DNA from 2 places in the Pseudoduganella sp. GW821-FHT12E03 genome. Region 1 is predicted to be linked to the other one. Evidence: predicted binding sites of a transcription regulator. Region 1 holds the regulator's gene; the other holds the start of a gene.

Evidence for each region. The regulator NrdR, encoded in region 1, represses ribonucleotide reductase genes. The targets are predictions, from matches to a motif close to CACNANATNTNGTG.
Region 2: AC1RRC_RS13750 (ribonucleoside-diphosphate reductase subunit alpha) is a predicted target of NrdR. The motif match lies at 1,887-1,900, and genes of this name have one in related genera.

What each region holds. Positions count from the first base shown of each region.
Region 1 covers NZ_JBXAQJ010000006.1:298,437-301,849, forward strand. Annotated here, with positions in the region: gene AC1RRC_RS17475 (PilW family protein) at 1-263, opposite strand, end outside; gene pilV (type IV pilus modification protein PilV) at 260-805, opposite strand; gene nrdR (transcriptional regulator NrdR) at 952-1,434, opposite strand; gene glyA (serine hydroxymethyltransferase) at 1,555-2,799, opposite strand; ZMP/ZTP riboswitch at 2,894-3,021, opposite strand; gene AC1RRC_RS17495 (SDR family NAD(P)-dependent oxidoreductase) at 3,203-3,413, shown strand, end outside.
Region 2 covers NZ_JBXAQJ010000005.1:46,320-49,732, forward strand. Annotated here, with positions in the region: gene AC1RRC_RS13750 (ribonucleoside-diphosphate reductase subunit alpha) at 1-1,731, opposite strand, end outside; gene ampD (1,6-anhydro-N-acetylmuramyl-L-alanine amidase AmpD) at 2,003-2,602, opposite strand; gene AC1RRC_RS13760 (sigma-54-dependent transcriptional regulator) at 2,599-3,413, opposite strand, start outside.

The DNA of each region.
Region 1 (3,413 bases):
TGCGCCACGCCGGACGCATCGAGACCGGTAATGGCGGCGGGCCATGGCAGCGGCGCGCCGGCGCCCGCATAACCGGCCTGGCGCACGGCCCGCGCCATCATGGCCAGCGCCTGCCGCCCGCTGTCATCGAGCCGCGCGCCTGCGCCGTGGTGCGAATAGGCGGCATGGGCGCCCGCCAGCATGGCCGATGCGGCCAGCGCCAGCAGCGCACCAATGGCCAGCGACAGCATCAATTCCACCAGGCCGAAGCCGCGTGCGTTCATGGCGCCACTCCCGCCAGCGCCAGCGCAACACCCGGCGCATGGTCGCCCGCATCGGTATCAGGCCGTCCGTCAGGCAGCCGCCCGCGCCAACCGATCTTGATGACGAGGGGCGCATCCGCCCCACCGTCGCATGCCCAGCGCAAACGGCCGCCTTGCCACATGTGCCGGTCGCGGCAAATACGCACGCGCCCGGAGGGCAGCGCTTGCGCCACTTGCTGTTTCAGTTCGGCGAGGTCGGCCTGGGCCAGTTGCGCACTGTCACAAGGGGATGTACCGCAAGCAAAGGAAGGATCGGGAACAGGTTCGCGCTGCGCGTCGTAATCAAAGCCGGCATACACGGCATCGGCCTGCGCCGCGTTGGCGCGCAGCCGTCCGGCAAAATCCGCCGCCAGACGCGACGACGACGTCAGCCATTGCGACTCCAGCCGCACGCGCTGCGCCGTCAATTGCATCGCGCCCGCGCCGAGCACGCCGAGCGCCAGCACCACCAGCGCCACCAGCACTTCCGGCAGCGTAAAACCTTGCACATGTCGGGAATGCATAGTCGCCCTCCGCGTCAGGTTCGAAGAACCCGACGTTACGCGCCGAGGCGGTGGACGGCATGCGGAAGATCAAGGCCGGGCGGGGCCGGCCAGACAAATTGCGGCGAGTTTTGCCCTGCTCACAGGCCGGACAAATTGAAGTGTGATCAGGAAAGATTGGCCGGCGGCTTGTCGTGGTCGGCGTGCCCGGCTTCTTCGATGGCATCCTGGAACTCGGCCAGGCATTCGAAATTCTTGTAGACGGACGCGAAGCGAATGTACGCCACCGTATCGAGCGCCTTCAGTTGCTGCATCACCAGTTCGCCAATCGCGTGCGAATCGATTTCACGCTGGCCGGACGTCAGCAGTTTTTCTTCAATGGCCAGCACGGCCAGGTCCACCGCTTCGGCCGAGACCGGCCGCTTGCGCAAGGCCAGCGCCAGGCTGCCGCGCAATTTGGTGGCCGAGTAGTCGGCGCGGCTGCCGTTTTTCTTGACCACGTACGGCATCGTCAGTTCGATCCGTTCGTACGTCGTAAAGCGCTTGTCGCACTTGCCGCAACGCCGGCGGCGGCGGATCGCATCGCCCTCTTCCGACATGCGGGTGTCGAGGACGTGGATTTCTTCATGCTGACAAAACGGACATTTCATTAGGCAAGTGACTTATTAATGTGGATGCCCGGCCTGAAGGCCCGGCACCCATAGGTAAATTTAAAATTAAAAAGCGCCGCCCCAAAGGGACGGCGCTCTCGATGTTACCAAAGCAGGTGATTATGCGTAAACCGGGAACGCGTCCGCCAGTACTTTTACGGCTGCCTTCACGCGCTCGATGGTGGCGGCGTCATGCGGGTTGTCCAGCACGTCGGCGATCAGATTGCCAACTTGCTCAGCCTGCTCTTCCTTGAAGCCGCGGGTGGTCATCGCTGGCGAGCCCAGACGGATACCGGACGTCACGAATGGCTTCTGCGGATCGTTCGGGATACCGTTCTTGTTGCAGGTGATGTGCGCGGTGCCCAGGATGGCTTCGGCTTCTTTGCCGGTCAGGTTCTTCGGACGCAGGTCCACCAGGAACACGTGCGACTCGGTGCCGCCCGACACGATGCGCAGGCCGCGCTTGATCAGGGTCTTCGCCAGCACGTCGGCGTTTTTCACCACTTGTTTCTGGTACTCAACGAACGCAGGCTGCAGTGCTTCCTGGAAAGCAACCGCTTTACCGGCGATCACGTGCATCAGCGGGCCGCCCTGGATACCTGGGAAGATAGCCGAGTTGATGATTTTTTCGTGTTCGGCTTTCATCAGGATGATGCCGCCACGTGGGCCGCGCAGCGATTTGTGCGTGGTCGAGGTGACGAAGTCAGCGTGAGGAACCGGGTTCGGGTACAGGCCGGCGGCGATCAGGCCGGCGTAGTGGGCCATGTCCACCATGAAGTACGCGCCAACGGCTTTGGCCACGGCGGCGAAACGCTCGAAGTCGATTTTTTTCGAGAAGGCCGACGCGCCGGCGATGATCAGCTTAGGCTTGTGTTCCTTGGCCAGCGCTTCCATCGCCGCGTAATCGATGTCTTCTTCCGGGGTCAGGCCGTACGACACGACGTTGAACCATTTGCCGGACATGTTCAGTGGCATGCCGTGGGTCAGGTGGCCGCCTTCGGCCAGCGACATGCCCATGATGGTGTCGCCTGGTTTCAGCACGGCGAAGAACACGCCCTGGTTGGCCTGGGAACCGGAGTTCGGCTGCACGTTGGCCGCTTCCGCGCCAAACAGTTTTTTCACGCGGTCGATCGCCAGTTGCTCCACCACGTCGACGTGTTCGCAGCCGCCGTAGTAGCGCTTGCCTGGGTAGCCTTCAGCGTATTTGTTGGTCAGCTGCGAGCCTTGCGCTTGCATCACGGCTGGGGACGTGTAGTTTTCGGAAGCGATCAGCTCGATGTGGTCGTGCTGGCGGACGTTTTCATCCTGGATGGCGGAAAACAATTCCGGGTCGATGCTGGCGAGGGTGTGATCTTTGGCGAACATGAAAAAAACTCCGTGAGAGTAGTTACTGGCAGGTTAGGATCGAATGAGGAAAGCCGGAACAACGGGACAGGCAGCCTCGGTCGTGCAATTCCACTTCGGCTGCCCAGGCGAACGGCTATTGTATTTTGTGCAGTCTCACGCTCCCCGGTGGATGCCCACCTTTCGTAGAAGATCCGCGGGTATCCGCGATCATTCAACTTTTCGCCAGTCACGTGAGACGTAAATGGAAGCCAGATTGTAGGGCAAGACCGGCCTCAGGGCAAGGAAACCCATGACAAGATATCAAGAAGCACGACCGTTCCATGCCAAAAAGGGGCTGTTAGGCTAGAATCTTTGCAATTGCGTTAATATCGGCACAATTGCACGATTGTTATGTGCAGTAGCCGCAACATAAGGAAATTCCATGATCGTCTTCATCACCGGCGCCAGCGCCGGCTTTGGCGCCGCGATGGCGCGCGTCTTTGCAAGTAACGGCCACAAGGTCATCGTCAGCGCGCGCCGCGTCGACCGCCTGCAAGCGCTGGCCACCGAACTGGGCCCGAGCATCCTGCCGATCCAGCTCGACGTCAGCGACAAGGCCGCGATTGCCGCCGCACTGGCCGCCCTGCCCGCCG
Region 2 (3,413 bases), on a different contig from region 1:
GATTTCCGTGCACAGGTTCGAGCTGTGGACCACGCCCACGTGCGACTGTGGCGAACGGATGTTGCATGGGTCTTTGAACGTGATCCATGGGTGGCCGGTTTCAAACAGCATCGACAGCATCTTGCGCCACAGGTCCAGCGCCTCGATTTTCTTGAAGACGCGGATTTCGCCGGCGGCGGCACGCGCCTCGTAGCCGGTATACGCTTCTTCGAAAGCCTTGCCGACCTTGTCGTGCAGGTCCGGCGTTTCGGACGGCGAGAACAGCGTCCATGCGCCTTTCTCCATCACGCGCTTCATGAACAGGTCGGGAATCCAGTTCGCGGTGTTCATGTCATGGGTACGGCGGCGGTCGTCGCCGGTGTTTTTACGCAGGTCCAGGAACTCTTCAATGTCCATGTGCCAGGTTTCCAGGTAGGCGCAGACCGCGCCCTTGCGCTTGCCGCCCTGGTTGACCGCCACGGCGGTGTCGTTGACCACTTTCAGGAACGGCACCACGCCCTGCGATTTGCCGTTGGTGCCCTTGATGTGGGCGCCCAGTGCGCGCACCGGGGTCCAGTCGTTGCCCAGGCCGCCGGCAAACTTGGCCAGCAGTGCGTTTTCCTTGATGGCGTCGTAGATGCCTTCCAGGTCGTCCGACACGGTGGTCAGGTAGCACGACGACAGTTGCGAACGCAGGGTGCCCGAGTTGAACAAGGTCGGGGTCGACGACATGAAGTCGAAGGTCGACAGCAGGTTGTAGAACTCGATGGCGCGCGCTTCGCGGTTGGCTTCATTCAGCGCCAGGCCCATTGCGACACGCATGTAAAACGCTTGCGGCATTTCAATACGGATATCGCGTACGTGCAGGAAGTAGCGGTCGTACAGGGTTTGCAGGCCGATGTAGCCGAACTGCAGGTCGCGGTCGGCCACCAGGGCCTTGGCCAGCTTGGCCAGGTCGAATTCCGCCAGTTTCACATCCAGCAGTTCCGCTTCGATGCCCTTGGCGATGTATTTCGGGAAGTAGTCGATGTACTCGGCAGCGGCTTTGGCTTGCGGGACTTCCTTGCCGAACACTTCCTTGCGGATGGTGTGCAGCAGGATGCGGGCCGTCACTTGCGAGTAGGCCGGGTCTTTTTCCATCAGCGCGCGGGCAGCCAGGATGGCGGACTTGTGCAGTTCTTCGACCGGCACGCCGTCGTACAGGTTTTTGACGGTCTCGCCCAGGATGGCGTCGGCATCGACGTGCTTTTCCAGGCCCGAGCAGGCGGCGTTGATCAGGTCGCGCACTTCCTGCATCACCAGCGGACGGCGCTCGCCGTTTTCCGTCACGTGCAGTTGTGGCTCGTCAATGGCGGTGGCGCCAGCGGCTTCTTTCTTCAGACGGCGTTCTTCCATGTGCTTGGCGCGGTACAGCACGTAGGCGCGGGCCACGTCATGCTGGCCGGAACGCATCAGCGCCAGCTCCACCTGGTCTTGCACGTCTTCGATATGGAACGTGCCGCCCGATGGCTGGCGGCGCACCAGGGCAGTCACCACGTTGCTGGTCAACTCTTCGACGATTTCACGCACGCTGGCCGATGCCGCACTCTGGCCGCCCTGGACCGCCAGGAAAGCCTTAGTCACGGCGACGGCGATTTTCGAGGGCTCGAAGGCCACCACGGCGCCATTGCGCCGAATGATGCGGTAATCGCCCAGGGCGCCTGCCGGCGCTGCCGGCTGAACGGAAATGTCAGAAGAGTGGATTGATTGCATTGAAGCTCCTGAATAAAACTGCATGGCCGCTGATCGCGTGTTTCTAACGGACAAGATGAAGCGGCCAGACTAAAGTTTCAGCTGGCGGAGCGTCATCTTGTGGGTATTTTCTGTCGATGCTCTAAAGCCAGCTTTAAGTAATCGACAATTCTTTGCACTAAATCTAGTGCGATGCACAACTTATGGCACTAATTGTAGTGACGGCGCCCGGGCGCGGCAAGCGCTATATTTCTGCCGATTGCCGATTTTTCTGTTGACATTTGGGGACGCCCTAAACCGCAGGCGTTACCCGGTGAGCAAGCACTAACGCAGCATTTCCCGTTGCCTGTTGTTTCAGCAAGGCATCGATCCGGGACCAATCAAAGCACGGTCCGGGGTCCGTCTTGCGGTCCGGCGCCACGTGCTCATGGCCGGTAATCCAACGCAACGGGTAGCGATTCTGCAATGCCTGGGCCAGTTGCGCCAGCACTTCATACTGGACTGACGTAAACGCAACATTGTCAGTTCCCTCCATCTCGACACCGATGGAAAAGTCATTGCAATTGGCGCGTCCCTGGAATTGCGAGAGTCCCGCATGCCAGGCACGGTCGTTGCAAGAAACATATTGCACCAGCCGCCCGTCGCGCCGCACAAAGAAGTGCGCCGACACTGCCACGCCGCGCAAGTCCGCCAGCGACGGGTCAGCATTATAGTCTACCCGGCCGGTAAACAGGTCCGACACGTGGGGGCCGCCAAACCGGCCGGCGGGCAGGCTGATGTTATGCACCACCAGTAAATCAATCGCGGCGTCCGCCGGGCGCGCATTGTAATGGGGCGAGTCGTAGCGGAACGCGCCGCCGCACCAGCCATCCGCATCAACGAAGTACGTCACGAATCCGGTTCCTGGATATTCAATTTCTGCATCTGGTAACGCAATTGGCGGAAACTGATGCCCAGCAGGCTGGCCGCCTGCGTGCGGTTATATTGGGTCTGCGCCAGCGCGCGCTGGATGATTTCCCGCTCCACCATCGCCAGATATTCCGGCAAGTTGCTGGGCAATATGTCGAGCACCGGCAATGGCGGCATATTCGGCGCCATGGCTGGAATCGCGGTGGTGCCATTAATGGCATTATTGACATCAATAGCATTGGCACTATTAATAAGATGCGGCTTATTATTAGCACTATTAATGGCATGGCCCGCCTCATAAGCCGAGCTAATAGCGGCGGCCGCCGCTTCCGGCGCTTTGGCCCATGCCGGCGATGCCGTGTCTTCCAATTCCACCGGCGGTGGCACATAACCGGGTGGAGCATCGGCCAGGCGCGCGCCTTTTAATGCCAGGTCACGCACTTCAATCACGCCATCGTTGGCAAAGGCCAGCGCCCGCTCCAGGATATTTTCCAATTCCCGCACATTGCCGGGGAAGGAATAAGCCCGCAAGGATTCCAGCACGCCGGTCCCCAGCCGCACTTTTTGCTCAAACGTGCCGAGCCGTTCCAATATCGCGTCGGTCAACACCGGTAAATCATCGAGCCGGTCGCGCAGCGGCGGCAGCGCCAGTTCAATCACATTCAGGCGATAAAACAAGTCTTGCCGGAAATGCCCCTCGTCCACCAGCTTTTCCAGGTTTTTATGGGTGGCGCTGATAATGCGCACATCGACCGGTTCTTCCACCGTGGCGCCAATCTTGCGCACGCGCCGCT